DNA from 4 places in the Streptomyces nojiriensis genome. Region 1 is predicted to be linked to each of the others. Evidence: riboswitches for the same ligand, from Rfam matches in the RefSeq annotation. Region 1 holds a riboswitch; each other region holds the start of a gene.
What was found. Region 1 has a riboswitch for cobalamin ahead of metE (5-methyltetrahydropteroyltriglutamate--homocysteine S-methyltransferase). Riboswitches for the same ligand answer to the same signal wherever they lie in the genome.

Region 1 (7,604 bases):
GCCGTCGCCTCGGACACGGAGGGAATCCGCGGCGAGTGGATGTCCCAGACGCCGGGGCCGACCTCGCGCGGGTAGCCGGCGCCCGCGAGCTCACCGGCGACCTGCATGTGGGAACGGGCGGCCTCCAGGCTGATGACATCGGCGTCGAGGTCCTCGATGGCCTCCACGATGTCGCCGAACTCGGCGTAGCACATGTGCGTGTGGATCTGGGTGTCCGGGCGCACTCCGGCGGTGGTCAGCCGGAAGGACTCGGTGGCCCAGGCGAGGTAGGCGGCGCGGTCCGCGGCCCGCAGCGGGAGCGTCTCGCGCAGGGCGGGTTCGTCGACCTGGATGACCGCGGTGCCGGCCGCCTCCAGGTCGCCCACCTCGTCGCGCAGGGCGAGCGCCACCTGGCGGGCGGTGTCGCCGAGGGGCTGGTCGTCGCGTACGAAGGACCAGGCGAGCATGGTCACGGGGCCGGTCAGCATGCCCTTGACCGGCTTGGACGTCTGCGACTGCGCGTACGTGGTCCAGCCCACGGTCATCGGGTCGGGGCGGGAGATGTCGCCGGCCAGGACGGGCGGGCGGACGTAGCGGGTGCCGTAGGACTGGACCCAGCCGTGCCGGGTGGCCAGGTAGCCGGTGAGCTGCTCGGCGAAGTACTGGACCATGTCGTTGCGTTCGGGCTCGCCGTGCACCAGGACGTCGATGCCGGCCTGCTCCTGGAAGGCCAGGACCTCCCGGATCTCGGCCCGGATGCGGTCCTCGTAGCCGGCGGTGTCGATGCGCCCGGCCCGCAGGTCGGCACGGGCCGTGCGCAGTTCGGTGGTCTGCGGGAACGATCCGATCGTGGTCGTCGGAAGCGGCGGGAGCCCCAGGTGCGCCCGCTGGGCGGCGGTCCGCTCCGCGTACGGCTGCGCGCGCCGCCCGTCCGCCTCGGTGACGGCGGCGGTGCGGGCCCGGACCGCCGGATCGCGGGTGAGGGCGGAGCCGGCGCGGGAGGCCAGGTCGGCCCGGTTGGCGGCGAGTTCGGCGGCGATGGCGTCCGTCCCGAGGGCCAGGCCCCGGGCGAGCGTGGCGACCTCCGCGGTCTTCTGGCGGGCGAAGGCGAGCCAGCGCCGGACCTGCGGGTCGATGTCCCGTTCGGCGGTGGCGTCCAGCGGCACGTGGAGCAGGGAGCAGGAGGCGGCCACGTCCACCCGGCCGGCGAGCCCCAGGAGGGTGGCGAGGGTGCTGAGGGACTTCTCGTAGTCGTTGATCCAGATGTTGCGGCCGCCCACGACACCGGCGACGAGGCGCTTGCCGGGCAGGCCCCCGACGGCGGCGAGGTCGTCGAGGTTGGCGGCCGCGGCCCCGGTGAAGTCCAGGGCGAGTCCTTCGACGGGTGCCTTGGCCAGCACGGGCAGGGCCTCGCCGAGCCGGTCGAAGTAGGAGGCGACGAGCAGCTTGGGCCGGTCGGTCAGGCCGCCGAGCTCCCGGTACGCACGGGCGGTGGCGGTCAGCTCGGCCGGGGTGCGGTCCTGCACCAGGGCGGGCTCGTCCAGTTGCACCCATTCGGCTCCGGCGGCCCGCAGGTCGGCCAGGACCTGGGCGTAGACGGGCAGCAGCCGGTCGAGCAGGGCCAGCGGTTCGAAGTCGGCGCCGACGCCGGGGGCCGGCTTGGCCAGCAGCAGGTAGGTGACGGGTCCGACCAGGACGGGGCGGGCGGTGTGGCCCAGCCCGAGCGCTTCCGTCAGCTGGGCGACCTGCTGGGTGGAGTCGGCGGTGAAGACGGTGTCGGGGCCGAGTTCGGGCACCAGGTAGTGGTAGTTGGTGTCGAACCACTTGGTCATCTCCAGCGGGGCCACGTCCTGGGTACCGCGCGCCATCGCGAAGTACCCGTCGAGCGGGTCGGCCGCGACGGCCGCCCGGTGCCGCTCGGGTACGGCGCCGACCATCACGCTGGTGTCCAGCACGTGGTCGTAGTACGAGAAGTCGCCGGTCGGCACCTCGGTGATGCCGGCGTCGGCGAGCTGCTGCCAGTTGCTGCGGCGCAGGTCGCGGGCGGTTGCCCGGAGGGCGTCGGCGGTGGTGCGGCCCTTCCAGTAGCCCTCGACGGACTTCTTCAGTTCGCGGTTCTGGCCCTGGCGGGGGTAGCCGTACACGGTGGCCACGGTGGGCCGTGCGGCGGCGGGGGTCGTGCGGGTCACGGAACTCTCCTTCGCGAGCGTTCTCCTGTGGACCCGGTGCGGGGCCGAGGGCGCGAAGGGATGACGGACCGGGCGGATCCCGACCGGGTACGGGTGCGTGCGGCTGCACGTGCCCGCGGTCGTCCGCCTGATGTGTCGCCGACCCGCCCACGAGGTCACCGGGGTTTCCGTGCGCGATCGGTCGCGTACGGGCAACGGGCAGGTCTTCGGACTCGCGGGCGCGTCCCGTCGTACGGATGCCGTACGAGACTCCTACTGGCCGTCGCTTCCCAGGCCCGTCCGGGCCCAGTGCGTATGACGGCGGTCGTTCCCGCTCACCGCTGCGGGGCAGTCCCGGATTCCCACCGGGTTCCCTCTTACGACGCATCCCGCCTGGCGGACGGGGCGAACCAGCTGCCCGGCCAGAGTAGACGGCGTTCCCCGCCGGCGCGCGGAGTTGTCCGGCATCCGGATGCCGAGGTGAGACATCGGGGGGGCGAAATTCGGCCATGGAGTGAATTGCGTCACTGAGGCGGGAGTTGTGTCCCCCTTGTCCGTTTACCGGATCGAACTACCCGGTCAGGGCAGTACGTTGCAGCTCTCAGCATCGAGACCGCTCGATGACCACCGGAAGACCGAGGAAGTATGGCTGGACCGGTCCCGCGCTCCGCACTCGCCCTGCGCGCCGCCCTGGTGTCCGCGGTGGCATGGGGCGGCCTCACCGCGTGTGCCGCCGACGAGGAGAAGCTGCAGTACGCGACCGACTACGCGGGGCACGAACCGCTGGGCGTGGTCGGGTACCCCACCTCCGAGTCGCTGCACATCACCCAGAAGCTGATCTGGCGGCTCGCCGACGGCAAGGCCGAGCAGGTGGAGTCGCTCGCCGCCGACCCCGACGACGCGAAGGGGGACGTCGAGCGGACCGCGCGGAACTGGATCCGGTCCTTCCACGAGGGGGCCAAGGGGAAGGTGACCGCGGAGTTCTACGACGAGGGCTCCGTGCGGCAGGTCGTCGTCGTGTACTTCCACGACACGGGCCAGACCAAGTCGTTCGTGGTGCGCCTCACCGGAAGCACCGGAGAGGACGGCTGGCGCGTGACCATGCGGGAGCCGGACCCGAAGCAGGCCTCGGCATCCCCCGACTGGGTTCCGAGGACACCCGGGGCCCTCGGCTCGAAGACGGCGCGATGACCCGGCGCCGGTCCGGCACCGCCACGAGGTGAAGGGCGCCGTCCCGCGGATCACTCCGCCGGACGGCGCCCTCGGTGTCCGCGGGCACGGGAGCGCTCGGATCAGGACCGGTCCAGCAGCGTGGTCAGGACCTCGTGGAGGACCGCCGCCGGATCCGCCACCGCCTGCGCCGAGCGCCAGGCCACGAAACCGTCCGGGCGGACGAGGATCGCACCCTCCGCGGTCGTGCCGTGCACCTCGGTCCAGTCGCCGCCGTTCGCCGGGATCAGGTCGGCCTCCGGGCCCGTGCCGATCGCGTACACGTCCAGGGGCAGGCCCAGCTGTTCGGCGACGGACCGCCCCGCGGCACGCCACGGCGTGCCCTCGGAGCACAGCAGGACGAAGGAGCGCTCGTAGAGGTCCACGGTGGACTTCGGGTCCGGATCCCCCGGACCGCAGAGCCACATGTGCGGTGCGCGGCTGCCCGGATCGCCGCAGAGCCGCATCCGTTCGGGCACCACGGGCTGGTCCGGGTCGGCTCCCAGCACCACGCCGTGGTTGTAGCGGTAGCCCATGGCCACGGAGAGGACCCCGCCCTGCCGGCCGCCGCCTCCCGGCACGGGGTCCTGCCCGGCCGCGGGCGTGGGGGCGGGCGTGGACGCCGACCCCGGGGCGGGCGTGGACATGGGCTCGGGGTCGGGCTCGTACCCCGGGTGGCTGTGCTCCGCCGACCGCGCCGAGGCGCGCTCGCTCGTCGCCCGGGCCACCGGCAGCCGCTCGGCCTCGTAGGTCTGCAGCAGCCCCGGCCCGGCCGAACCGTCCAGCACCATGGCGAGCTTCCAGGCGATGTTGTGGGCGTCCTGGATGCCGGTGTTCGAGCCGAACGCCCCGGTGGGGGACATCTCGTGGGCGGAGTCACCGGCCAGGAAGACCCGGCCGACCGCGTACCGCTCGGCGACCCGCTCGGCGGCGTGCCACGGGGCCTTCCCGGTGACCTCGACGTCCAGATCGGGGGCGCCGACGGCCCGGCGGATGTGCTCCACGCAGCGCTCGTCGGTGAAGTCCTCCAGCGTCTCGCCCCGGTCCGGGTGCCAGGGCGCGTGGAAGACCCACCGCTCGCCGTTGTCGACCGGCAGCAGGGCCCCGTCGGCATCGGGCTTGGTCAAATAGCACACGATGAAACGCCGGTCGCCGACCACGTGGGCCAGCATCCGGGAACGGAAGGTGATGCTCACGTTGTGGAACAGGTCCCCGGAGCCGCTCTGGCCGATCCGGAGCGCCTCCCGCACGGGGCTGCGCGGCCCGTCGGCGGCGACGAGGTAGTCCGCGCGCACCGTGCTGTGCTCCCCGGTCTCCCGGTTCTTCACGATCGCGGTGACCCCGCCCGGGTCCTGGTCGAAGGAGAGGAGTTCGGTGGAGAACCGCAGGTCGGCCCCGAGTGTGGGGGTCACGGACATCAGGACCGGCTCGATGTCGTTCTGGCTGCACAGACACCATGCCGCCGGACTGAAGCGCGCGAGCGCGCCACCCGGGTCGATTTCCTCGAAGAGCCACTCCTGGTCGTCACCGGTCAGCGAGCCGCCCTGCATGATGCCGTGGTTGTCCGCCAGGACCGAGGCGGCCTCACGGATCCGGTCCTCGACACGGGCGACCCGGAACAGTTCCATCGTCCGTACGTTGATACCGCGTCCGCGTGGGTGCATCGAGGTACCCGCGTGCTTCTCGACCACCATGTGCGGGATGCCATGCCGGCCGAGGAAGAGCGAGGTGCACAGACCCACCAGCGAGCCGCCCACGATGAGGACCGGGACGTGGTGGTCGACGTTTTCCTTCATGGGTCTTCCATGCCCTGTACGAGGCCGGTTCCCTCGCTCGTTCACCCGCTTGGTTCTCTCCTCTCGCGCCGCAGGGATTACGGGACAACGATCGGTTCGGGTGGCGCCGCCCGTGGCGACCGTGTGGTCTCGAAGGAGTGTGAACGATGACAACCTTGTCGGAACGGATATCCCAGTCCGCCTTCGACGGCTCGAGACTTCGGGTCGTTCTGCTGCTGGATCTGTACGACGGTGCGCAGAATCAGTTCCTGGAGGTGTACGAACATCTCCAGAAGCAGGTGTCCTCCGTCCCCGGACACATCAGCGACGAGTTGTGCCAGTCGATCGAGAACCCGTCCCAGTGGCTCATCACCAGCGAATGGGAGAGCGCACCGCGGTTCCTGGCCTGGATCAACAGCGAGGAACACGTCGCGTCGGTGCAGCCGCTGCACGGCTGCGTGCGGGACACCCGCTCGCTGCGTTTCAGCGTGCTGCGGGAGATCGGCAAGGGGCCGGGCCCCGGCTCCCACTCCCCCACCGGCCCGCCGTCCGCCGCCGCCTCTTCACCGGCCGCCGCGGACCGGGCCCGGGGCGGCCTCCAGGTCGCGCCGCGGCGCGGTGACGGCGTGGTCCGCCACGCGCTCACCTTCACCGTGAAACCCGGCAGCGAGCCGGTCGTGGCGGAGCTCCTGGCCGGGTACACGTCCCCGCAGGCCCAGGTCGACGAGAGCACCCGGCTGCGCCGCACCTCGCTGTTCATGCACGGCAACCGTGTCGTGCGGGCGGTCGAGGTCGAGGGCGACCTCCTCGCGGCCCTGCGCCATGTGGCCCAGCAGCCCGAGGTACGGGCGCTGGAGGAGGCCATCAACCCGTACCTGGAGCAGGACCGGGATCTCAGCGACCCCGGATCGGCCCGGATGTTCTTCACCCGTGCGGCGCTCCCCGCGGTGCACCATGTCGCGGCCGGCGGCCGCGAGCCCGCGGACGTCAGGCGGCACGCCCTCTTCTACCCCGCGAAGGACGGGTGCGGCATGGCGCTCGCCCGGCTGCTCGCCGGGCAGGACGAGGCGGCCGTGGACGATCCGACGAGCCCCATCGAGGGCAGCACCGTCTTCCAGCGCGACGACATCGTCGTGCGCCTCCTCGACCTGCGGGGCCCGCTCGACGCGCGGCCCGCGCTGGCCCTCGGCGTCGAGGGCGGCCACAAGGCGGCCGTGCTCGCCCGGCTGCTCGACAGCGCCAAGGACGGCGTCCCCACCACCGACCAGGAGATCTCACGCTTCCTCGCGCGCTCTGAAATGCGCCTGATCACCGACCGGCGTGCGCCGGCCCAAGACTGAGGAGTTGTCCGTCATGACCGCTCGACTGACCATGGAAGAACTGGCCGCCCTGATGAAGAAGGGTGCCGGCGTCACCGTCGACCCCGCGGACATGGCGAGCCGCCCCGACTCGGGCTTCGACGAGTGGGGGCTCGACTCCCTGGGACTCCTCGGCATCGTCGGTGAGCTGGAGAACCGGCACAGCCGGCCGCTGCCCGCCGACGCGGACCGCTGCAAGTCGCCGCGCGAGTTCCTCGACCTCGTCAACAGCGCCCTGGCGGCCTGACACCGACGCCCGGGAACACCGCGGACACCCTCGAGACCGGCTTCGTGCCGGTCTCGAGGCGTTGGGTCCTATGCCGGCCGGCATCACCCGGGCACGGTGCACTCGAACGCGTGCAGGTACGCGTTGACCGGACGGATCTCGCCGATCACCAGCCCGGCGTCCTGCATGCGGGCGGTGAGGCTGGCCTTGGTGTGCTTCGCGCCACCGACGTTGAGCAGCAGGAGCAGGTCCATCGCCGTGGTGAACTTCATCGACGGGGTGTCGTCGACCAGGTTCTCGATGATGACGACCCGGGATCCGGGGCGGGCCGCGTCGACGACGTTGCGCAGGGTCCTGCGGGTGCTGTCGTCGTCCCACTCCAGGATGTTCTTGATGATGTACATGTCGGCGTCGACCGGGATGGCCTCGCGGCAGTCCCCGGGGACGATGTCGGCCCGTGCGGCGAGCGGACCGTCCTCCCGCAGCCGCGGATCCGCCTTCGCCGCCACGCCCGGCAGGTCGAGCAGGACGCCCCGTACCGTCGGGTGCTTCTCCAGCAGGCTCGCCAGCACGTGACCCTGGCCGCCGCCGATGTCCGCGACGACCGAGATCCCGGTGAGGTCGAGGAGCTCCGCGACGTCCAGCGCCGACTGCATGCTGGAGGTGGTCATGGCCCGGTTGAACACGTGGGCCGAATCGTGCGCGTCCTGGTGCAGGTAGTCGAAGAACCCCTTGCCGTACAGCTCCTGGAAGACGCTGCTGCCGGACCGGACGGCGTCGTCCAGCCGCGGCCAGGCCTGCCACGTCCAGGGCTCCGTGCACCACAGGGCGATGTAGCGCAGGCTGTGCGGGTCGTCCTCGCGCAGCAGCCGCGACATCTCCGTGTGGA
Region 2 (7,604 bases), 6.3 Mb from region 1:
CGCCCGGGCCGCCCGCGCCGTCACGCCGGAGCGGCTCGACGTGGGTACGCCGATGGTCTACGGCTTGTCGGCCGCGTTCCTCGCCGCCGTGGCGGTCCTGACCGGGGCAGGTGTCCTGCGGCGCCGCCGGGACCTGCCGTGACCCGCTCGGCCTGTTCGGTCCGTTCGGTCCGTTCGGTCCGTTCGGTCCGTTCGGCGGCGGACACGACGCGGCGTACCCAGGACCCGACATCCAGGGCCATGGAGTGACGGACCGTGAACGACGAGCGCGCGAACTCGACCGGCGCGGGTGTACGGGCGCAGCCTCGCCCACCGCGCTGCTCGCGGTCGACCGGAGTGGCGGCCACGGGTGCGGGCGAGGCAGTCTGTACTCATGAGAGCGCCCTTGCGCTCGCCTTCTGGACCGCGAGCCGACGGCCACCACCAGGTCCTGTTCGTCTTGGCGGAGTGTGTGCCCTTCGCGATCGCCCTGCTGGTGCTGCTCGTCGAGTTCACGCCCCTGCACGTCCTCTACACCGGCCCCCTGTTGGTCGCGACGCCCGCTCTGGCGGCCGTGACGATGGGCCCCAAGGGGACGCTCGCGGCGGCGGGGGTGGCCGTCGGTGTCAGCGTGGCCACCGCGAGCTACAACGGCGCCTGGGGGAGCCAGCAGGTCTACACCAACTTCCTCGCCCTGTTCCTGGTCTCGGTGGCGAGTTTCATGACGAGCCGCTCCGCGCGCACGCGCACGGAGAACGAGCTGAACCAGGTCCAGCGGATCGCCACCGCCGCCCAGGACGTCCTGCTGCGGCCGGTGCCGACCCTGCTGGGTCCCGTACGGGCGGCCAGCATGTACCTGGCGGCCGAGACGGGCGCCCAGATCGGCGGCGATCTGTACGACGTGGTGCAGACCCGGTACGGGGTCCGGATGATCGTCGGGGATGTCCGGGGCAAGGGACTCCCGGCCGTACGGGCCGCCGCGATCGTGCTGGGCGCCTTCAGGGAGGCCGTGCACTACGAGGACGACCTGATGGAGGTCGTCGACCGCTGCGAGGCGGCCCTGCTGCGGGACGCCGCCGTCTCGGGCGCCGGTGGTGCGGAGGCCGTCCTGGAGGGGTTCGTCACCGCGCTCGTGGCCCAGATCCCGGACGGCCCGCACATCGACGTGATCAACCGGGGCCACCCTCCCCCGCTGCTGCTGTGCGACGGCGTGGTCCGGCCACTGACACCCACCGCCCCCCTGCCGCCGCTCGGTCTGGTGGAGTTCGTCAGCGGTCCTCCCCGGCGGGCGGACCGCTATCCGTTCGCACCGGGGGACCGGCTGCTGCTGTACACCGACGGCGTCATCGAGGCCCGCGCCCCGGACAAGGCCTTCTTCGACCTGGCCGAGGCAATGGTGACCATGCGCGACCACAGCCGGAAGGAGTTCCTGGAGGGCCTGCACCAGGCACTGCTCCGCCACACCGATGACCGCCTGGCCGACGATGTGGCGGTCGTCGTCGTGGACCGGAGCCTGGACGAGGGGCAACGGTCGGCCGGAGGTCCGGCGTAGCACCCCTGGAGTCGCCCGGACGGTCCGGGAGGCGACAGCATGGGGGGAGGGCGGTCGGCGCGATGCCCCCGGGAGGAGGCGATACGGACAGTGAACAGTCATCGCTTCTCGTTCTGCGGGGCCGAGCTCGCCGCTGTCTACGTGGTCGCCGACCAGGGCAGGGAACTCCACCTCGCCGAGCTGACCGGAAACCGCGGCGTCCTCTACGGGCTGCCGGCGATCCTCGCCGTGGCCGGCCACTCGCCCGCCGCCAATGCCTTCCGCTCGGGCCGCCCGCTGTGGCTGGCTCCCAAGGAACTCGCCACGTTCATCGAGGAGGACCCCCACCACTTCCCCACCCGGGTGCGGGACGGCGCACCCAACTCGCCCGCCAGGATCTCGCTGGGCGCGCTTCCGCTGGGGTACGACGACCAGGAGCTCGGCTGTCTGATCGTCGCCGGGCAGGCCGGGGACGGCTTCAGCGCCGACGACCGCAGCCTCCTGGAGCTCTACGCCGACCAGGTGGCCACGGGACTCGAATCGGTCGCCGGACGCTTCGCCGGACGCAAGTCCCCGCAGGCCCATCTGGGTCAGTCGCTGGTGCCCGACCAGGGCGGCGCCTTCATCCTGGAGCTGAGCACCGGCCGTATGGAGGCCGACGCGCACGTGCTGGAACTGCTGGGTCTGTCTCCCGGGCAGTTCGACGGGCAGGTGGAGACCGTGCTCGCCTGCGCCGTCCCCGACGACATGCCCGCACTGATGGCGATCGTGGAGCCGAACCGGCTTGCCGCCGCCGGACAGCAGCTGGCGTTCCGTATCCGCCGCCCGAACGGCGAGCTGCGCTGGCTGGGACTGCGCTGCCGCGTGGAGGTGGACGCGGACGGTACGCCGGGGCGCGTCCTGGGCGTGGTCGCCGATGCCACCTATCTGCGCCCCAGCGCCGACGAGGTCTCCCTCGTACAGCGGCTGTCGGCCACCCTGGCGGGAGCGGCGACCATCCGGGAGGTCAGCCGGCTGGTGGTCGCCGCCCTGCGCGAACCGCTCGGCGCCTCCCGGGTCGCGGTCGGCGAACTGGAGCCCGAACGGCTCATCGTCACCGCCCTCGATCCTCCGGAGCCCGACGCCTGGCCCGAGGTCTGGCGCTCGGAGTGGCGGTCCGAGTGGCCCGACGTGGCGCTCAGCGACCTGCCCACCCTGCAGAGCGCGCTGCGCGGGGGGCACTTGAGTCTGTGGCCGCCGGGGGCGGCCCTGGAGCCCGGCCTGCTGGGCGTCGGGCCCGGTGGTCTCGCGGTGCTGCCGCTGCCCGCCGACGGCCGGATGGTCGGGGTGTGTCTGGTGGGCTGGGACGCGGAGCACCGGTTCGGACCGGAGGAGCGGTCGCTGCTGACCGCGACCGCGGGACTGGTGGGACAGGCGCTGGTGCGCGCCCACGCCCTGGACGCGGGCCACGAACTCGCCACCATGCTCCAGCGCAGTCTGCTGCCGCGCAAGCTCCCCGAGCTGCCGGGCGGGGTCGCCGTCGCCCGCTACCTCCCCGCGACCGCCGGACTCGAGGTCGGCGGGGACTGGTACGACGTCATTCCGCTCCGTGACGGTCATGTGGCCTTCGTCATCGGGGACGTCCAGGGGCACAGCGCGGGCGCCGCCACCATCATGGGCCAGATGCGTACGGCGGTCAGGGCCTACGCGGTGGAGGGCCACCCGCCCGATGTGGTGGTCGCGCGGGCCAACCGTCTGCTGGCCGGTATGGAGACGGATCTGTTCGCCACCTGCGGGTACGTGGACCTGGACATGGAGGAGGGCATCGCCAGGGTCGTCCGGGCCGGCCATCTGCCGCCGATCCTGCGTCATCCCGACGGCGTCGCCGAGGAGATGGTGGTCGAGGGCGGCCCCCCGCTGGGCGTGCTCGCGGAAGCGGAGTTCCCCATGACAGAGGCGGGGCTGATCCCCGGCACCCTGCTGGTGCTGCTGACGGACGGCCTGGTCGAGTCCTCCCGACTGCGCCTGGAGGAGGGCGTACGGCGGGTGTGCGACGTGCTCGCGGCGGCCGACCCGGACGATGTCGGAGGGGTCGCCGACGAGCTGGTCGTCGGCGTGGGCCGTCGCGACGACGATGTGGCGTTGCTGTTGCTGCGCTACGACGGCCAGGGGGACCGGCCGATGCGGAGCCACTGGACGGTGTGGCGGGTACCCAACGCGGTCCTGCACGCGCGCCGCTTCACCGCCCGCACCCTGCGCTCCTGGGGAGTGGTGGAGGAACTCGACGAAGCCCTGTTGATCGTGTCCGAGCTGGTCACCAACGCCATCGCGCACACCCAGGGCGAGGTGGGGATGGATCTGACCCTCTCGGCGGACCGGCTGCGGATCGCCGTGAACGACGGGTCGCCGCGCAGCCCCGTCAAACCGGTCTGGGTGAGCTGGGAGTCGACGGGCGGTCGCGGGCTGCTCATCGTCGAGGCGACGGCGACGGCCTGGGGCTCGGTGCCGCTCAGCGGCGGCAAGCAGGTGTGGGCCGAAATCCCCTGGCGCCGCGGTTCCTGACACGTCGCGCGGGCGGCTCCCGGGGACAGCCGTCAGCCGGGGCGCTGCGGCCTCCCCCGAGGACACGGCCACCCAACCGCCCGGCCCCCGACGGCTTGGGCCGTCTCTTTCGGATCTTGTCGGCCGAGCCCGCGGCGTCCGGTGCCATGGGGCCTCCCCAGGCCCGCCAGCGCCGAGGGGAAGCCTGGCAAGGCGGAGGGGCGCCCGTGTACTGGACGTACTCGGGTGCCCCGACAACGCGGCCAGGTGCGGTGCCGGGCGTCGCGGGCCCGGCAAGATCCGGAAGAGACGGCCTAGGGTCGGAGGATGCGCATCGTCTCCCTGCTGCCCGCGGCGACCGACATCGTGGCGGAGCTCGGCCTGGCCGCCGATCTGGCGGGCCGTACCCACGAGTGCGACTGGCCGCCGCGGGCGGTGGCCGGCGTGCCCGTGGTGACCTCGGCCGAGTTCTCGGCGGACACCCTGACCAGCCGGGAGATCTCCGACGCGGTGGGCGGCGCCGCGCACCGCGGCTCCTCGCTCTACACCCTCGACACCGAGGCCCTCGGCGCGCTCGCTCCCGATGTGGTCCTGACCCAGGACCTGTGCGACGTCTGCGCGGTGTCCTACGCCGGCGTGAGCCGGGCGGTGCGCGTCCTAGACGGCGGGCCCCGCGTGCTGAGTCTGGAGCCGCGCACGCTGGGCGACGTACTGGACTGCCTGGTCACGGTCGGTGAGCTGCTCGGCGTGGCGGAGCACGCGCGGGAGCGGCGGGCGGCCCTCGCCGCGCGGCTGGAGGCCGTACGGGCGCGGACCGCCGGACGGCGGCGCCCCCGGGTGGTGGCGATCGAATGGCTCGATCCGCTCTGGCCGGCCGGGCACTGGGTGCCGGAGCAGATCGCGTGCGCGGGCGGTGAGGCACTGATCGCCGCCCCCGGGGAGCACACCCGGCCGACGGAATGGGAGGCGGTCCGGGCCGCCCGCCCGGACGTGCTCCTGGTCATGCCCTGCGGGTTCGGCCCGGAACGCACGCTGCGCGAGCGGGAGCTGCTGACCTCGCTGCCGGGGTGGGAGGAGCTGCCCGCGGTGCGCGCGGGTGAGGTGTGGGTGCTGGACGGGCCCGCCTACTTCAACCGCCCGGGCCCCCGCGTCGTACGCGGCGCGGAGGTACTGGCGCACGTCCTGCACGGGGTCGGGGCGGGTGCCCCGGTGAGTCCGGCGGAGGCCCGCCGGCTCGGCCGCGGCTGACGGCGGGCCCGGATTCCGGGTTCTCGCCCGGTCCCCTCTGCCCGGGCCGTACGATGCGTTCTGCTCCGGCCCACCGCGGCCCGGGCCACAACCGAATGCATGCACAACTGGGGGAAGCCGGTGGGAATCCGGCGCTGACCTGCAACCGTGAGCGGTGTCCGAAACGCCGTGAGTCGGAGAACCCGGGGTGCGATGTGCACCGCTTCCCACTGTCATGGTCTGCAGTACGAAGCCCCAGCCCGGCCCGGCGCCCCCGGGCGTCCTCCTGAGGGACGCCCGCAGGGGGTGTGCACGGGTGCGGGTCGAAGGGTTCGCGTGAGCAGGCCCGAAGATCCGCTCAGGAAGGCACTCCATGCGCCAGACCCTCGTCCGCCGCTCCGTGGTCACCACGTTCGCGCTCGCTCTCGCCCTCGCCACCGCTCCGGCCGTGGCCGAGGCCAAGCCGAGGCCGAACACGAACGCGGCCGTCAAGGTGGACCTCACCGTCCAGGGACCCGACGGGCTGCTGTTCCAGGGCAAGGTCAAGACCAAGGGCCACGATGTCACCACCGCGACCGGTGGCACCCACAAGTGCGACGGCACCAACGGCGGCGCCAACCCGTCCAAGGTCCCCACCCCGACCGCCGCCCTCGACGACGCCGCCCACAAGAAGGGCTTCACCTGGGACGGCACCTGGTACGCGTCCTTCGACGACTTCTCCGTCGACACGATAAAGAACGTCAGCGGCGGCGGCTCGGCGTACTGGAGCATCGCCGTCAACGGCACCCCGACCCCGGTCGGCGGCTGCCAGTTCAAGCTCAGCGCCGGCGACCGGGTGTCCTTCACCTGGACGTCCTTCTAACCGGCCGCCCGCCCGGCAGGGGCTGCGGCCGCGAAGGTCCGCAGCCCCGCCGGCATTCGGTGATCAGGCGCCCCAGCGCAGGGCGATGGTGTCGCCCACGTTGATGACCTTGTTGCGGACCGCGCCGGCGAACGCGGAGCCGTCGACGCTGACCTTCCAGGTGCTGGAGCCGCTGTTGGCCTTGCCGTTGACGGCCGTGACGGTGCCCGTGCCCGACGAGGGGGTCACGCTCGTGACGCAGCCGGTCGGGGTCGCCCCGGTGGTGGCCGCGTTCAGGACGTCGCCGAGGGTGGTGGTCGTACCGGTCGGGGTGAAGGCCACCGAGCAGACCTTGAGGTTGCCGGCGCCGTCGTCGACGGTCAGGGCCAGCTTGGCGGCCGTACCGGCGGTGAAGGTGGACTGGGCGACCCACTGCGGGGCGCCGGGGGTGACCGGGACGGGCGGGGCCGTGGTGAAGCCCCCGCCCGCGACGGCGCGCAGCGCGTCGATCGAGGAGTAGGCAGAGGGGACGGTGTCGGAGGGCTTGTACTTGAAGCCGCCCGCCGGGTTGTACTGGTTGGCTATCAGGAAGTCGATCGGGGTCTTCCCGGTGACCGTGAGGAAGTCGCCGGTCTGCGGGTTGAAGCCGCAAGCGTTCAGGCCCGCGACGCCCCAGCCGTTGGAGCTGGTGTTGACCCCGTAGAGGGAGTTGAAGGCGCCGGTGGAGGAGAGCAGCGTGCTCTTGAGGAAGTTCTTCGCCTGGACGACGTCCGGGTCCGTGTTGGGGACGCCGGAGACGCACAGGGCCGCCATGGCCGCGCCGGTCATGTCGACGTCGCCGGCGGAGTTGAGGACGGTGGGGTTGCCCTCGGCCTTCTGGTAGGTCCAGCCGCCGTCCACGTGCTGGTTGGCGCGGATCCGGGTGACGACCGCGTCGGTCAGTGCCTGCGGGATGCGGGCGCCGCCGGCCTGTGTCCTGGCGCCGCCCAGCGAAAGGGCCGCGAAGACCGTGCCGTTGAAGTTTCCGGAGGAGCCGAAGTAGCCGGCCTCCGCCGTCTGCCAGTAGGAGTAGATGTTCGCCACGAGGTTGCGGGAGGCGGAGACGCGGGCCGGGTCGATGCCGGCGGCGTACGCGTTCAGGGTGCCGCGCTCGTAGTCGGTGACCACCGGGGAGGCGGACGGCCAGCCCGCCGTCGAGAGCAGGTTGCGGTAGACGGTGCGGGCGTTCTTCGTGGTGTCGCCACCGGGGTAGACGTCCACGACGGCCGTGCCGGTCGCGGCGAAGGTGCTGAAGGCCCACTCGTTGGAGAGGCCGGAACCGGCGTACGAACCGTCCGCCGCCTGGAGGGACTTGAGGTAGGCGACGCCGTTGGTCTTCGAGGTGGCGATCTGCGCGGGCGACGAGGTCGCGAACGCGGGCAGCGCGGTGAGGGCGAAGGCGCCGAGCGCGGCGGGCACCGCGAGCGCGAGGCGGCGGGAGGTGCGGGGACGGGACATGGCCTGCTC
Region 3 (7,604 bases), 6.5 Mb from region 1:
GGGTGTCGCGCGAGGTGTGGAGGGAGGAGACGACCTCCACGAGCGGCAGGACGGGGACGGGGTTGAAGAAGTGCAGGCCCACGACCCGGTCGGCGCGGCCGGTGGCCATGCCCAGGCGCATGATCGGGATGGCCGAGGTGTTCGTGGCGAGGATCGCCTCCGGGTCCGCCACGATCTTGTCGAGGCCGGCGAAGACCTCGATCTTCGCTTCGGGGTTCTCGGTGACGGCCTCGATGACGAGCTGCCGGTCGGCGAGGTCCTCCAGGCCGCCGGTGAAGACGAGCCGGGCGAGGGCGTCCTCGGCGGACATCCGGTCCAGTTTGCCGCGCTGTACGGCCCGTTCGAGGGAGATGGCGACGCGTTCCCGGGCGGCCCGGGCGGCGGTGGCGTCCGACTCGGCGACGACGGTGTCGAGGCCGGCGCGGGCGCACACCTCGGCGATGCCGGCGCCCATCTGGCCGCCGCCGACGATGCCGACCCGGTGGATCGATGCGATCGATGTGGTCATGAGCCGTTCTCCGTCCGGCGGACGAGGTGGCGGGTGTACGCCTCGGGGGTGAAGAAGGCGGGCAGGCGTGGGGTGAGCGCGGTGTTCACGAAGACCTCCCGGGCCTCGGCGACGCGGGCCCGCGGGTTCTCCTCCTCCAGGGCCGCGCATTCGGCGTCGAGGAGGTCGAGGACCGTCGCGCGGTCGGCCTGGTCGTGGCGCAGCCACTGCCAGATCTGGACGCGGGCGATCTCGGCGGTCGCGGCGTCCTCCATCAGGCCGTACAGGGCCACGGCGCCGCTGCCGCGCAGCCAGGCGTCGAAGTAGCGCAGGGCCACGGCGACGTTCGAGCGGATGCCCTCCCGGGTGGGGGGCGCGGCGATCCGGCGGACGGACAGCAGGTCGGCGGCCGTGATCTCGACGTCCTCCCGGGTCCGGTCCAGCTGGTTCGGCCGCTCCCCCAGAACGCCGTCGAAGACCTCTCGGCAGACGGGGACCAGCCCGGGGTGGGCGACCCAGGAGCCGTCGAAGCCGTCCTCTGCCTCCCGCTCCTTGTCGAGGCGGACCTTGGCGAGGGCGGCGGCGTTCGCCTCCGCGTCCCGGCTGGGGACGTGGGCGGCCATCCCGCCGATGGCCTGGGCGCCGCGCCGGTGGCAGGTGCGGACCAGCAGCTCGGTGTAGGCCCTCATGAAGGGGGCGGTCATGGTGACCTTGGCCCGGTCGGGCAGTTGGAAGTCGGTGCGGTGGCCGAAGGTCTTGATCAGGCTGAAGAGGTAGTCCCAGCGGCCCGCGTTCAGTCCCGCGCTGTGCTCGCGCAGCTCGTGGAGGATCTCCTCCATCTCGAAGGCGGCGGTGATCGTCTCGATGAGGACGGTGGCGCGGACGGTGCCGCGGGGGATGCCGAGGAGTTCCTGGGCGAGGAGGAAGACGTCGTTCCACAGACGTGCCTCGTACCGGTTCTCCAGCTTGGGCAGGTAGAAGTACGGGCCGTGGCCCGCGTCGATCTGCCGCTGGGCGCAGTGGAAGAAGTACAGGCCGAAGTCGACGAGCGACGCGGACAGCGGCCGGCCGTCGATCTCCAGGTGCTCTTCGAGGAGGTGCCAGCCGCGCGGTCGGACCATGATGGTCGCGAGCTGCTCGCCGAGGCGGTACTCCTTGCCCCCCGGGGTGGTGAAGTCGATGCGCCGTTCGATGGCGTCGAGCAGCGTCAGCTGGCCGCCGATGACGTTGGCCCAGGCCGGGGCGGTGGCGTCCTCGAAGTCGGCCATCCACACCTTGGCGCCGGAGTTCAGGGCGTTGACGGCCATCCGGCGCTCGGGCGGGCCGGTGATCTCGACGCGGCGGTCGGTGAGGCCGGGCGCGGGCGGGGCGACGCGCCAGTGCGGGTCCTCGCGCAGCGCGCGGGTGGCGAGCGGGAAGTCGAGCGGGGTGCCGCCGGCCAGGTGGCCCGAGCGGCGGTCGCGCTCCTTGAGGACCTCCAGGCGGCGGTGCGCGAACGCGGTGTCGAGCCGGCCGATGAACTCCAGGGCCTCGGGGGTCAGGATCTCCTCGTGGCGCTCACCCGGCGCACCGAGGACCTGGACGCTGCTGGTCAGTGGCGAGAGGGGCATGCGGTTCTCCTCAGCGGGGGCGGTGGGCGGGTGCCCGGGGGAGGTCCGTCGGGCACCCGTCGGAAGCAGACGGCCTAGTGGAACTGCTCTTCCTCGGTGGAGCCGGCGAGCGCGGTGGTGGAGGAGTCCGGGTTGACGGCGGTGGAGACGAGGTCGAAGTAGCCGGTGCCGACCTCGCGCTGGTGCTTGACGGCGGTGAACCCCTGGGCCTGGGCGGCGAACTCGCGCTCCTGGAGGTCGACGTAGGCGGTCATGCCGTGCTCGGCGTAGCCGCGGGCGAGGTCGAACATGCCGTGGTTGAGGGAGTGGAAGCCGGCCAGGGTGATGAACTGGAAGCGGTAGCCCATCGCGCCGAGCTCCCGCTGGAACTTGGCGATCTGGTCGTCGTCCAGCGCGGCCTTCCAGTTGAAGGACGGCGAGCAGTTGTAGGCCAGCATCTGGTCGGGGTACCGCGCGTGGATCGCCTCGGCGAACTCGCGGGCCTGCGCCAGGTCCGGGGTGCCGGTCTCCACCCAGATCAGGTCGGCGTACGGGGCGTAGGCGAGGCCGCGGGCGATGACCGGGGCCATGCCGCCCCGGACGTGGTAGAAGCCTTCGGCGGTGCGCTCTCCCGTGCAGAACTCGGCGTCGCGCTCGTCGACGTCGCTGGTCAGGAGGGTGGCGGCGAGGGCGTCCGTACGGGCGATGATCAGGGTCGGGGTGTCGGCGATGTCGGCCGCCAAGCGGGCCGCGTTGAGGGTGCGGACGTGCTGCGAGGTCGGGACGAGGACCTTGCCGCCGAGGTGGCCGCACTTCTTCTCGGAGGCCAGCTGGTCCTCGTAGTGGATGCCGGCCGCACCCGCCGCGATCATCGCCTTGGTGAGCTCGAAGGCGTTCAGGGGGCCGCCGAAGCCGGCCTCGGCGTCCGCGACGATCGGCGCGAGCCAGTCCGTCGTGTCGGTGCCGCCCTCGGCGGTGGCGATCTGGTCGGCGCGCAGCAGCGCGTTGTTGATGCGGCGCACCACCTGCGGGACCGAGTTGACCGGGTACAGGCTCTGGTCCGGGTAGGTGTGCCCGGCCTGGTTCGCGTCGGCGGCCACCTGCCAGCCGGAGAGGTAGATCGCCTGGAGTCCGGCCCGCACCTGCTGGACCGCCTGGCCGCCGGTGAGGGCACCGAGGGCGTGGATGTAGTCCTGCTCGTGGAGCTGTCGCCACAGCCGCTCGGCGCCGCGCCGGGCCAGGGTGTGCTCCTCGCGGACGCTGCCCGAGAGCCGCACCACGTCCTCGGCCGTGTAGGTGCGCTCGATGCCCGCCCAGCGAGGGTCGTCGGCCCACCGCTGCTTGAGCTGCTCGGCCGCCGCCGTCGTGTTCGCCTCTGCCATGACCGTCACCGTTTCCATCCGTCGCTTGTCTTGCCAATGAGCCGGGCCGTGGACCCGAAGCGTTGGCACTCTGTGCCTGGTAAGGAGATGCGGCCGCCGAACCCGAGCCTGGGCCGAAGCTGAGCAATGCTGCCGAACCGCCGGTCGAACTACCTGGTTGGCCGAAATCAGGGCGTGAATCGGGCCAGTTCGTCCTTCCCGGCCTCCGTGTCCGGCGGGCCGCTGCACCGACTCTGGCATTGACACCGAGTGCCATCAAGGAGGTACATCTGCCAAGGTCTGCGAATCTTCAGCATCGGAATTGCCAAGGTTGCGAAGGGTTCGGGTCATGAAGATCCCCGTATTCTGGCGACGCGTGTCGAGCCCGGAACGGCGAGGGAGTGCGGTGAGCAAGACGTACGCGGGAGCGCGGCTGCGGCGGCTGCGCGAGGAGCGGCGGATGACACAGGCCGACCTGGCCCGGGTGCTCGCCATCTCCCCCAGCTACCTCAACCAGATGGAGCACGACTCCCGGCCGCTCACCGTTCCGGTCCTGCTGCGGCTCACCGAGGCCTTCGGCGTCGATCCGGGCTTCTTCTCCGAGCGCGACACCAGCCGGCTCGTCGCCGACCTGCGCGAGGCGCTCGCGAACGAGGTGGCGCAGGCCCGGGTCTCCCCCTCCGACCTGGCCGAACTGGCCACCCGTATGCCCGCGGTCGCCTCGGTCCTGCTGGACCTGGGCCGGCGCGGCCAGCTCCTGGCCGAGCGCCTCGCCGACGCCGCCGACGGCCGGGACCTGGCCGCCGACAGCCCGCGCTCGCCGCACGAGGAGATCCGGGAGTTCTTCTACCGGCGGCAGAACTACCTGCACGACACCGATGCCGCCGCCGAGGACCTCGCCGCCGAGATCGGCATCCGCCCGGGGGACGTCATCCGCGCGCTGACCCGCCGGCTCTCCGACCGGCACGGGATCCGGACGGCCACGGACTCCGACCGGCTGCACCACTACGACCCCGCCGCCCGGGTACTGCACCTGTCGAACCGGCTCCGGCCGGGACAGCAGGCGTTCCGGATGGCCACCCAGCTGGCGCTGATCGAGTACCGGGACGAGCTGGACCGGCTGGCCGCCGAGGACTTCCCGCCCGGCACCCCGGTCCACGCCCTCGCCCGCATCGGCATCGCCAACCACTTCGCGGGCGCGCTCATCCTCCCGTACCGCGCCTTCCACGCGGCCGCCGAAGAGTTCCGGTACGACATCGAGCGGCTCACCGACCACTTCGGGGTCGGCTACGAGACGGTCTGCCACCGGCTGAGCACCCTGCAGCGGCCCAGGCTGCGCGGGGTGCCCTTCTCCTTCGTCCGGGTGGACCGGGCCGGGAACATGTCCAAGCGGCAGTCGGCGACCGGATTCCACTTCTCCCGCGCGGGCGGCACCTGCCCGCTGTGGAACGTGTACGAGGCGTTCGCCGCGCCCGGCCGCATCCACGTCCAGGTGGCCGCCATGCCCGACGGGCAGCGGTACCTGTGGACCGCCCGGGCCGTCACCCGCCACCGCGGCGGCTGGGGCGAGCCCGGCAAGACCTTCGCGATCGGGCTGGGCTGCGAGATCCGGCACGCCTCGCGGCTGGTGTACGCCGACGGGCTCGACCTCGACAATGCGGCGGCCGCCACTCCGATCGGCATGGGCTGCCGCCTCTGCGAACGCCTCGACTGCCCGCAGCGGGCCGTGCCGCCGCTCGGGCGGGCGCTGGCCGTCGACGAGAACAGCAGCACCTTCATCCCGTACCCGGTGACCCGGAACCCCGCCCCGGCGCGGGACTGAGCGGGCGTCAGAACGCGGGCCGCAGACGGCGGGTACGACGGAGACGGCGCGACCGGACGGAAGGCGCGCGGCGGCGGCCCTGGACTTACTAGGACGTCCAACTATATGTTCGTGGCACAAGGTCCGCGGTGCAGGGAAGCCGGTGAGAAACCGGCACGGTCCCGCCACTGTGACCGGGGAGTGTGCTGCCATCCACACGCCACTGACGAGGTCTGTCGGGAAGGCGGGCGGCACGCGGGGATCCGGGAGTCAGGATACCGGCCGCGGATGTTCCGTGTTGTCCACGAGGATGGAGCAGACACGCATGGCACCGGTTTGTACCCACGACCCTGGTGATCCGGCGGAGCGCGCGCACCCCTTCGCACGCTCGTAGTCCCACGCCCCTCCCAGCGGAGCACCCCATCGGGTGCCGTCCGCCGGCCGGCCGTGCCATCCCCGGATCCAACCTGACGAGAGCAGGCACCCATGGTCCGTGAACTCACCCATTTCATCGGCGGCAAGCACACCACCGGATCCTCCGGTCTCTTCACCGACGTCCACGACCCCAACACGGGCTCCGTGCAGGCCCGGGTCCCGCTCGCGGGGCGGGCCGACACCGAGGCCGCCATCGCGAACGCCGAGGAGGCGCAGGCCGACTGGGGACAGTGGAACCCGCAGCGCCGCTCGCGCGTACTGCTGCGCTTCCTCCAACTGGTCGAGGGCGAACGCGACTCCCTCGCCCGGCTGTTGTCCTCCGAGCACGGCAAGACCGTCGCCGACGCCCACGGAGACCTGCAACGCGGCCTGGAGGTGGTCGAGTTCGCCGCCGGCGCCCCGCACCTGCTGAAGGGCGAGTTCACCGACAACGCGGGCACCGGGATCGACGTGCATTCCCTGCGCTCACCGCTCGGCGTGGTCGCCGGCATCACCCCCTTCAACTTCCCGGCGATGATCCCCCTGTGGCAGGCCGCACCCGCCCTGGCCTGCGGCAACTCCTTCATCCTCAAGCCCTCCGAGCGCGATCCCTCCGTACCGCTGCGCCTCGCCGAGCTGTTCCTGGAGGCCGGCCTGCCGCCGGGCGTGCTCAATGTGGTCAACGGTGGCAAGGAGGCCGTCGACACCCTCCTCGAGGACCCGCGCGTCCAGGCCCTCGGCTTCGTCGGCTCCACCCCGATCGCCGCGCACATCTACGCCACCGCCGCGGCCCACGGCAAGCGCGCCCAGTGCTTCGGCGGGGCCAAGAACCACATGATCGTGATGCCCGACGCCGACCTCGACCAGGCCGTGGAGGCCCTCATCGGCGCCGGCTACGGCTCCGCGGGCGAGCGCTGCATGGCCATCGCCGTCGCCGTCCCCGTCGGCGAGGAGACCGCGAACGCCCTCGTGACCAAGCTGACGGAGCGCATCGCGACCCTGCGCGTGGGCCGCTCCGACGACCCCGGAGCCGACTTCGGGCCGCTGGTCAGCCAGGACGCCCTCGACCGGGTGAACCGCTACGTCGGCATCGGAGCCACCGAGGGCGCCGAACTCGTCGTGGACGGGCGCGGGTTCACCCTGCCCGGACACGAGGACGGCTTCTTCGCCGGCCCCAGCCTCTTCGACCGCGTGACCCCGCAGATGCGGATCTACCGCGAGGAGATCTTCGGCCCGGTGCTGTCCGTCGTACGGGCCGCCGACTACGAGGAGGCCCTGCGCCTGCCCACCGAGCACCCGTACGGCAACGGCGTCGCGATCTTCACCCGTGACGGGGACACGGCCCGCGACTTCACCCGGCGGGTGGGCGCCGGCATGGTCGGCGTCAACGTGCCGATCCCCGTCCCGGTGGCGTACCACACCTTCGGCGGCTGGAAGCGGTCCGGCTTCGGCGACCTGAACCAGCACGGCCCCGACTCGATCCGCTTCTACACCCGTACCAAGACCGTCACCTCGCGCTGGCCCTCCGGGGCCAAGGAGGGCGCGAGCTTCACCATCCCGACGATGGGATGAGCCCGGTGACCCTCACCCTCAGCCCCGATCAGCTCGCCCTCGCCGAGGTCACGCTGGACTTCGCCCAGGAGCAGCTCGGCCCGTACGCCGTCACCTGGGACCAGGACAAGCACTTCCCGCTGGACGTGCTCCGCAAGGCGGCGGACCTCGGGCTCGGCGGCGTCTACGTCCGCGAGGAGCACGGCGGTTCCGGCCTCACCCGCGGTGACGGCGTCCTCGTCTTCGAGGCCCTCGCCACCGGCTGCCCCTCCATCGCCGGATACCTCTCCATCCACAACATGGTCGCCTGGATGATCGACCGGTACGGGGACGCGGACCAGCGGGCCCGCTGGCTGCCCGACCTGTGCTCCGCCCGGTCGCTGGGCAGCTACTGCCTGACC
Region 4 (7,604 bases), 700 kb from region 1:
GGCGAGCGGCGAGCGCTCGTAGGCGTGCAGGGCCATGGTGGCGCCGGTGGACCAGCCGTACAGGACCACGCGGCGGGCTCCGTAGCGCAGGGCGTAGCGGATGGCGGCGTCCAGGTCGCGCCACTCCGATTCACCGAGGTGGCCGAGGCCGTCCGGGGAGGCGGGGGCGCCCAGGTCGCCCCGGTAGCCGAGGTCCAGGACGGGCAGCTGGTGGCGGTGCAGGAAGGGCATGACCACCATCGGGTGCTCGCGGCTGCTGCCGAGCCCGTGCACGGTGATCACCCAGGTGTCCCGGGCGGCGGGCACGAACCAGGCGGGCAGGGCGCCGAGCTCCCCGGGGACGTCCACGTCGGCGTGGTCGAGCCCGAGGGCGGTGCGCGGGTTGCCGACGTACACCTGGGGGGTGAGGGTGACCCGGGTGCCGGGGGCGAGGGTGCCGTGGGTGACGGAGACGAGCTGCCGCACGACGGCGTCCGGGCCGGGGTCGGCGTCGGGGAGCACGGGCCCGACGACGGCGTGCACGCCGGGTGCGACCAGGCCGTACGTGCCGGGTCGCAGGGAGGCGAGCGAGCGGGTCAGCGTGATCCGGCCGTCGACGGCGGAGTGGACGCCGAGCTTCGGTCCGCCGGGGAGCGGGCGGCCCGGTTCGGACCGCAGGGCCGCGTCGGCGGCGTGCCGGGCGACGGCGACGGCGGCCGCGCCGGCACCGATGAGGGTCGTCGTGACGGCCGCAGCCGTCGCTGTCGCGGTACGCACTGCTCCAGTGTCGGGTCGGGGCCTCGGGCGGGCCACCGGAGCGGATCGCTCCACGGTGGGCACGGAGCGAGTGATCTAGGTCTCATTCGAGGCCCGGGGGGCGGGATCGCACGCGCGGCGAGCCGCCTCCGGAGGGGTTCATTCACCCGACTTTGACGTGCATTAATAGCACTATCAACGTAAGAATCAGGACGAATGGCCCGATCGCACCCCGGGGCAGTACACCGCTCCGACCAAGTCAGTTCATCTTCCGTTCACCCAGGTTGCCTACGGTCGCCGAGCCACTGACGTCAAACAGAAGCCTGGGTAAATGGAGCACATAACGCTTCTCCTCGGGATCGTGATCATTACCGCTCTCGTGTTCGACTTCACGAACGGTTTCCACGACACAGCCAACGCGATGGCTACCACCATCTCGACCGGCGCCCTCAAGCCCAAGACGGCGGTGGCCATGTCCGCCGTGCTCAACCTCGTCGGCGCGTTCATGTCCGTGGAGGTCGCCAAGACGATCTCCAAGGGGCTCGTCAACGAGGAGGGCATCCAGCCAGAGGTGATCTTCGCCGCCCTGGTCGGAGCGATCCTCTGGAACCTCGTCACCTGGCTGGTCGGTCTCCCCTCCAGCTCCTCGCACGCCCTGATGGGTGGCCTCATCGGTGCCGCGGTCGCCTCCGCCGGCATCGGCGCGGTCAACGGCAGCGTCGTCGTCACCAAGGTCCTCATCCCCGCGATCGCCGCCCCGCTGGTGGCCGGCATCGCCGCGTACCTGGCCGCCAAGGTCACGTACAAGCTGGGGGACAAGGTCGGCGAGAAGACCTCCGCCAAGGGGTACCGCGCCGGTCAGATCGCCTCGGCCGGTCTCGTCTCCCTCGCGCACGGCACCAACGACGCGCAGAAGACGATGGGCATCATCACCCTGGCCCTCATCGCCGGCGGTGCGATCGCGCCCGACGCGAACCCGCCGGTCTGGGTCATCGTCTCCGCCGGTATGGCCATCGCGATGGGCACCTACCTGGGCGGCTGGCGCATCATCCGCACCATGGGCAGCGGCCTGACCGACCTGCACCCGCAGCAGGGCTTCGCCGCCCAGACCTCGGCCGCGTCCGTCATCCTGGCCTCCTCGAACCTGGGCTTCTCGCTCTCCACCACCCACTCGTGCTCCGGTGCGGTCATGGGTGCGGGCCTGGGCCGCAGGGGCGGTGTGGTCCGCTGGTCCACCGCGACCCGCATGTTCGTCGCCTGGGGCCTGACCCTGCCGGCCGCCGCGCTGGTCTCGGCCGGTGCCGAGCTGGTCATGCGCATCGGTGACGTCGGCATCGCCGCGGTCACGCTCTTCCTGATCGGCTCCTGCCTGGCCATCTGGTTCATCTCGCGCCGCCAGGTCGTCGACCACAACAACGTCAACGAGGTGGAGCCGGCCCGCGCCGAAGAGCCGGGTGTCGTCACCACGGCGATCGCCGCGGTCACCGTCCCGCCGACCGTCGCCGCCGCCGGTACCAACGCCGCGGCAACGACCGCCGAGGTTACGGACGAAGCCCTCAAGGCCACCATCCCGGCCGCGACGCAGACCCCGGCGGCTCCGGCCGCCGCGGTCTGACCGAGACAGAGACACAAGAGGAAACGGCAGTATGAAGATCGACTGGGAAGCACTCGGCTCCGTCTTCGGGGTCAGCCTCTTCGCCACCGTCGCCCTCGTGGCCCTCTTCACCCTGGGCCTGGTGGGCCTGTCCAAGCACGAGACCGCCACCGAGCAGGGCGGCACCGCCGCCCTCGCCCGCAGCGGCGCGTACGCCTGCTTCGCCGTCATCGCGGCGGCCGTTGGCTACGGGATCTACCTGATCGTCGCCTGATCCGCCGCCCCGCGGCCGACCGGGCGTGAAGGCTCCCTCCGGGTTTGTCCCGGAGGGAGCTTTTCGCATCCCCCGCCCCCTCCCGCGCTCCTGCCGCGTCCCGGCCGTGCCGCGACCGCGCCGCAGGTCAACGGCGAGTTGACGGGCCTTCGACGTGCGTGGTGGACTGCCCGAGCCAATACGGCGGCATGGAGAGGAAGTCCGGTGCGAATCCGGCGCGGTCCCGCCACTGTCACCGGAAGCGCACGCCGCGCGTGCGTCCCGGGAGCCAGGAACTCTCGCCGCCGGACACGTCGAACCAGGGCGCGGACCCTGAGTGAGGACATACCTGCCACCATGCGTGCCGATCGCGTCTTCGCGTACGGCGCCACGGCGGGCCTGATCGGCGACCGGATCCTCGGGGATCCGCGCCGAGGGCACCCCGTGGCCGCCTTCGGACGGGCCGCCGCCGCCGTCGAGCGCTCCCTGTGGCGCGACGACCGCGGCCGGGGCCTCCTGCACACCCTGGTGTGCGCCGGGGGCGCGACCGCCGTCGGAGCGCTGGGCGCCCGAGCCGTGCGTTCCCGGCCCGCGGCCGCCCGTATCGCCCTGACCGCCGCCGCCACCTGGGCCGTCGTGGGCGGCACCTCCCTGGGCCGTGAGGCCCGCGCCATCGGCGGCGCGCTCGCCGCCGGGGACATCGAGGTGGCCCGGGAGCGGCTGCCCCACCTGTGCGGACGCGACCCGCAGGCCCTGGACGGACAGCAGATGGCCCGCGCCGTCGTGGAGTCCGTCGCCGAGAACACCTCCGACGCGGTGGTCGGGGCACTCGTGTGGGGCGCCGTCGCCGGCGTCCCCGGACTGCTGGCCTTCCGCGCCGTGAACACCCTGGACGCGATGGTCGGCCACAAGTCCCCCCGCTACCTGCGCTACGGCTGGGCCTCCGCCCGGCTCGACGACCTGGCCGGCTGGCCGGGGGCCCGGCTGACGGCGGTCGCCGCCGTACTGGCCGGCCCCGACCGGCGGGGCGCCGTACGGGCCTGGCGCGCGGACGCCGCCGCGCACCCGAGCCCGAACGCCGGACCCGTCGAGGCCTCCTTCGCCGGGGCGCTGGGCGTCAGACTGGGCGGAACCCTCGCGTACGGCGGCCGGGTCGAGCACCGGGCCGTACTGAACGGCGCGGCGGGGCGGCCGGTGGAGGTCGATGACATCGAGCGGGCGGTCCGGCTGTCGCGGCAGGTGACCTGGCTGGCCCTGGGCGCCTGCGTGGCCGCCCGGCTGCTGGTCTCCCGTACGGCACGGAGAGGGCGGCGCGGATGAGCGGCGCGAAGCGCGGCGGCGGTCTGCTGGTCGCGGGCACGACGTCGGACGCGGGCAAGAGCGTGGTCACGGCGGGCATCTGCCGGTGGCTGGCCCGGCAGGGCGTGAAGGTGGCGCCCTTCAAGGCGCAGAACATGTCGCTGAACTCCTTCGTGACGCGGGAGGGCGCCGAGATCGGGCGCGCCCAGGCGATGCAGGCCCAGGCGGCCCGCGTGGAGCCGACCGCGCTGATGAACCCGGTGCTGCTCAAGCCGGGCAGCGACCGCAGCAGCCAGGTGGTGCTGCTGGGCAAGCCGGTGGGCGAGATGAGCGCCCGCGGCTACCACGGCGGGCGTCAGGAGCAGCTGCTCGGCATCGTCACGGACTGTCTGGAGCAGCTTCGGGGCACGTATGACGCCGTGATCTGCGAGGGGGCGGGGAGTCCGGCCGAGATCAACCTGCGCCGGACCGACATCGTGAACATGGGGATCGCGCGGGCCGCGCGGTTCCCGGTGGTCGTGGTCGGGGACATCGACCGCGGCGGGGTCTTCGCGTCCTTCTTCGGGACGACGGCGCTGCTCTCCCCCGAGGACCAGTCCCTGATCGCGGGATACCTGGTCAACAAGTTCCGCGGTGACGTGTCGCTGCTGGAGCCGGGCATGGAGATGCTCCGCGGCCTGACGGGCCGGGCCACGTACGGGGTGCTGCCGTTCCAGCACGGCCTGGGCATCGACGAGGAGGACGGCCTGCGGGTCTCCCTGCGCGGGGCGGTGCGCGAGTCGGTGGTCGCGCCGCCGGTGGGCGAGGACGTGCTGCGGGTCGCCGTGTGCGCGGTGCCGCTGATGTCGAACTTCACGGACGTGGACGCGCTCGCGGCGGAGCCGGGGGTCGTGGTGCGGTTCGTGGACCGGGCCGAGGAACTGGCCGACGCGGACCTGGTCGTCGTACCCGGCACCCGGGGCACGGTGAAGGCCCTGCAGTGGCTGCGGGAGCGCGGGCTCGCGGACGCGCTGGCGCGGCGGGCCGCCGAGGGACGGCCGGTGCTGGGCATCTGCGGCGGGTTCCAGGTGCTGGGCGAGCGGATCTCGGACGAGGTCGAATCGAAGGCGGGCGAGGTCGACGGCCTCGGCCTGCTCCCCGTACGGGTCCGCTTCGAGCGGGAGAAGACCCTGGCCCGACCGGTGGGCTCGGCGCTGGGCGAGGAGGTCGCGGGCTACGAGATCCACCACGGCGTGGCCGAGGTGCTCGGCGGCGAGGCCTTCCTGGACGGCTGCCGGGTCGGGTCGGTGTGGGGCACCCACTGGCACGGCTCGCTGGAGTCGGACGGCTTCCGCCGGGCGTTCCTGCGGGAGGTGGCCGCGGCCGCCGGTCGCCGCTTCGTCCCGGCGCCGGACACCTCGTTCGCCGCGCTGCGGGAGGAGCAGCTGGACCTGCTCGGCGACCTGATCGAAGAACACGCCGATACGCGTGCGCTGCTGCAGCTGATCGAGGACGGAGCCCCGGCCGCCCTCCCCTTCCTCCCACCGGGCGCCCCGTGACGGGCGCGGCCCCGCACCTTCAGCCCCGCCGGCGTTCGAGGCGCGGGGTCCGGGGCGGAGCCCCGGCAACGGCGCCGCACCCGCAGACCTCGTCCAGGCCCCCGGCACGGGCCCGCACTTTCCAAGGAGTGAGCAACGCATGAGCACCCCGTATCCGTTCACCGCAGTGGTCGGCCAGACCGACCTGCGGCTGGCGCTCCTGCTCAACGCCGTGAGCCCAGCGGTCGGCGGGGTGCTCGTGCGCGGTGAGAAGGGGACCGCCAAGTCCACCGCCGTCCGCGCGCTGTCCGCGCTGCTGCCGCAGGTCGACGTCGTGTCGGGCTGCCGGTTCAGCTGCGCGCCCACCGCGCCGGACCCGGCCTGCCCGGACGGCCCGCACGAGCCCGGCCCCGGCGGCCTGCGGCCCGCCCGCATGGTGGAGCTGCCCGTCGGCGCCTCCGAGGACCGCCTCGTCGGCGCCCTCGACATCGAACGGGCCCTCGCCGAGGGGGTGAAGGCCTTCGAGCCCGGACTGCTCGCCGACGCCCACCGCGGGATCCTCTACGTCGACGAGGTCAACCTCCTCCACGACCACCTGATCGACCTGCTGCTGGACGCCGCCGCGATGGGCGCCTCGTACGTGGAGCGCGAGGGCGTCTCCGTCCGGCACGCCGCCCGCTTCCTGCTCGTCGGCACGATGAACCCCGAGGAGGGCGAGCTGCGGCCGCAGCTCCTGGACCGGTTCGGGCTCACCGTCGAGGTGGCCGCCTCCCGCGAGCCCGCCCAGCGCGTCGAGGTGGTCCGCCGCCGGCTCGCCTACGAGGACGACCCCGCGGGCTTCGCGACCCGCTGGGCCGGGGACGAGCACGAGGTCCGCGCCCGGGTGGTGGCCGCCCGGGCGCTGCTCCCGAAGGTCTCCCTCGGCGACACCGCGCTCCTGCAGATCGCGGCGACCTGCGCCGGGTTCGAGGTCGACGGCATGCGCGCCGACATCGTGATGGCCCGGACCGCGACCGCGCTGGCCGCCTGGGCCGGGCGGACCGACGTACGCAAGGAGGACGTCCGGCAGGCCGCCCTGCTGGCGCTCCCCCACCGGCGGCGCCGCAACCCCTTCGACGCGCCGGGGCTGGACGAGGACATGCTCGACCGGATCCTGGACGGGTTCCCCGACGAGGAGCCGGAGCCCGACCCGGAGCCGGAGCCCGAGGGCCCCGACGACGGTGGACCCGGGGACGGCGGTCCCGACGGCGGCCCGGGCGGCACGCCCCCGCAGGACGGCGGCTCCGAGGACCCGGGCCCCCCGGCCGAGGCCCCCGAGGCCCCGGAGAGTCCCGGATGCGGCGAGGCCCCCGCGGAAGCCCCCGAGACCCCGCAGCCCGCCGCCCAGGAGAACGCCGGGCCCGAGCAGGCCGCGGTTCGCGCCGCCGAGCCGTTCCGGACCAAGATGCTCAGCGTGCCGGGCCTCGGCGAGGGCGCGTCCGGCCGCCGGTCCCGCGCCCGTACCGCCCACGGCCGCACCACCGGCGCCCAGCGCCCGCGCGGGCACCTGACGAAGCTGCACCTGACCGCCACCATCCAGGCCGCCGCCCCGCACCAGAAGGCGCGGGGCCGGGACGGGCGCGGTCTCGTGATCCGCAAGGACGACCTGCGGCAGGCCACGCGGGAGGGGCGCGAGGGCAACCTCGTCCTGTTCGTCGTCGACGCCTCCGGCTCCATGGCCGCCCGGCAGCGCATGAGCGCGGTCAAGGGCGCCGTGCTGTCCCTGCTCCTGGACGCCTACCAGCGCCGGGACAAGGTGGGTCTGATCACCTTCCGGGGGGCCACGGCCGAGCTGGCCCTGCCGCCGACCTCGTCGGTGGACGCGGCGGCGGCCCGGCTGGAGCAGCTGCCGACGGGCGGCCGCACCCCGCTGGCCGCCGGGCTGCTGAAGGCCCACGAGGTGCTGCGGATCGAGCGGCTGCGGGATCCTTCGCGCCGGCCGCTGCTCGTCGTCGTCACCGACGGGCGGGCCACCTCGGCCGGCAACGCCGGGGGCCGTACGGACAGCAGCCCGCGGGAGCTCGCGGGGCACAGCGCGCGGCTGCTGCAGGCCGGGGGCGTCGCCTCGGTGGTCGTGGACTGCGAGTCCGGGCCGGTCCGGCTGGGGCTGGCCGACGTACTGGCCCGTGACCTCGGCGGGCCCGCCGTCACGCTCGACGGCCTGCGG

Region 2: linked by a shared signal. The riboswitch ahead of JYK04_RS37220 (DUF4430 domain-containing protein) and the one ahead of metE (5-methyltetrahydropteroyltriglutamate--homocysteine S-methyltransferase) in region 1 are both predicted to bind cobalamin.
Region 3: linked by a shared signal. The riboswitch ahead of JYK04_RS38060 (CoA-acylating methylmalonate-semialdehyde dehydrogenase) and the one ahead of metE (5-methyltetrahydropteroyltriglutamate--homocysteine S-methyltransferase) in region 1 are both predicted to bind cobalamin.
Region 4: linked by a shared signal. The riboswitch ahead of JYK04_RS12520 (cobalamin biosynthesis protein) and the one ahead of metE (5-methyltetrahydropteroyltriglutamate--homocysteine S-methyltransferase) in region 1 are both predicted to bind cobalamin.

Annotation. Positions count from the first base shown of each region.
Region 1 covers NZ_CP071139.1:1,975,536-1,983,139, forward strand. The annotation lists gene metE (5-methyltetrahydropteroyltriglutamate--homocysteine S-methyltransferase) at 1-2,168, opposite strand, end outside; cobalamin riboswitch at 2,349-2,577, opposite strand; gene JYK04_RS09250 (hypothetical protein) at 2,793-3,338, shown strand; gene JYK04_RS09255 (FAD-dependent oxidoreductase) at 3,440-5,197, opposite strand; gene JYK04_RS09260 (SchA/CurD-like domain-containing protein) at 5,299-6,471, shown strand; gene JYK04_RS09265 (acyl carrier protein) at 6,485-6,736, shown strand; gene JYK04_RS09270 (methyltransferase) at 6,820-7,604, opposite strand, start outside.
Region 2 covers NZ_CP071139.1:8,235,824-8,243,427, reverse strand. The annotation lists gene JYK04_RS37240 (D-alanyl-D-alanine carboxypeptidase family protein) at 1-142, shown strand, start outside; gene JYK04_RS37235 (PP2C family protein-serine/threonine phosphatase) at 374-1,531, shown strand; gene JYK04_RS37230 (SpoIIE family protein phosphatase) at 1,622-4,051, shown strand; gene JYK04_RS37225 (cobalamin-binding protein) at 4,358-5,278, shown strand; cobalamin riboswitch at 5,340-5,482, shown strand; gene JYK04_RS37220 (DUF4430 domain-containing protein) at 5,631-6,119, shown strand; gene JYK04_RS37215 (prenyltransferase/squalene oxidase repeat-containing protein) at 6,183-7,595, opposite strand.
Region 3 covers NZ_CP071139.1:8,431,130-8,438,733, reverse strand. The annotation lists gene JYK04_RS38080 (3-hydroxybutyryl-CoA dehydrogenase) at 1-508, opposite strand, end outside; gene aceB (malate synthase A) at 505-2,097, opposite strand; gene aceA (isocitrate lyase) at 2,172-3,458, opposite strand; gene JYK04_RS38065 (short-chain fatty acyl-CoA regulator family protein) at 3,844-5,259, shown strand; cobalamin riboswitch at 5,369-5,539, shown strand; gene JYK04_RS38060 (CoA-acylating methylmalonate-semialdehyde dehydrogenase) at 5,725-7,224, shown strand; gene JYK04_RS38055 (acyl-CoA dehydrogenase family protein) at 7,221-7,604, shown strand, end outside.
Region 4 covers NZ_CP071139.1:2,679,041-2,686,644, forward strand. The annotation lists gene JYK04_RS12505 (alpha/beta hydrolase family protein) at 1-756, opposite strand, end outside; gene JYK04_RS12510 (inorganic phosphate transporter) at 1,067-2,350, shown strand; gene JYK04_RS12515 (hypothetical protein) at 2,382-2,603, shown strand; cobalamin riboswitch at 2,749-2,903, shown strand; gene JYK04_RS12520 (cobalamin biosynthesis protein) at 2,940-3,902, shown strand; gene JYK04_RS12525 (cobyric acid synthase) at 3,899-5,419, shown strand; gene JYK04_RS12530 (putative cobaltochelatase) at 5,559-7,604, shown strand, end outside.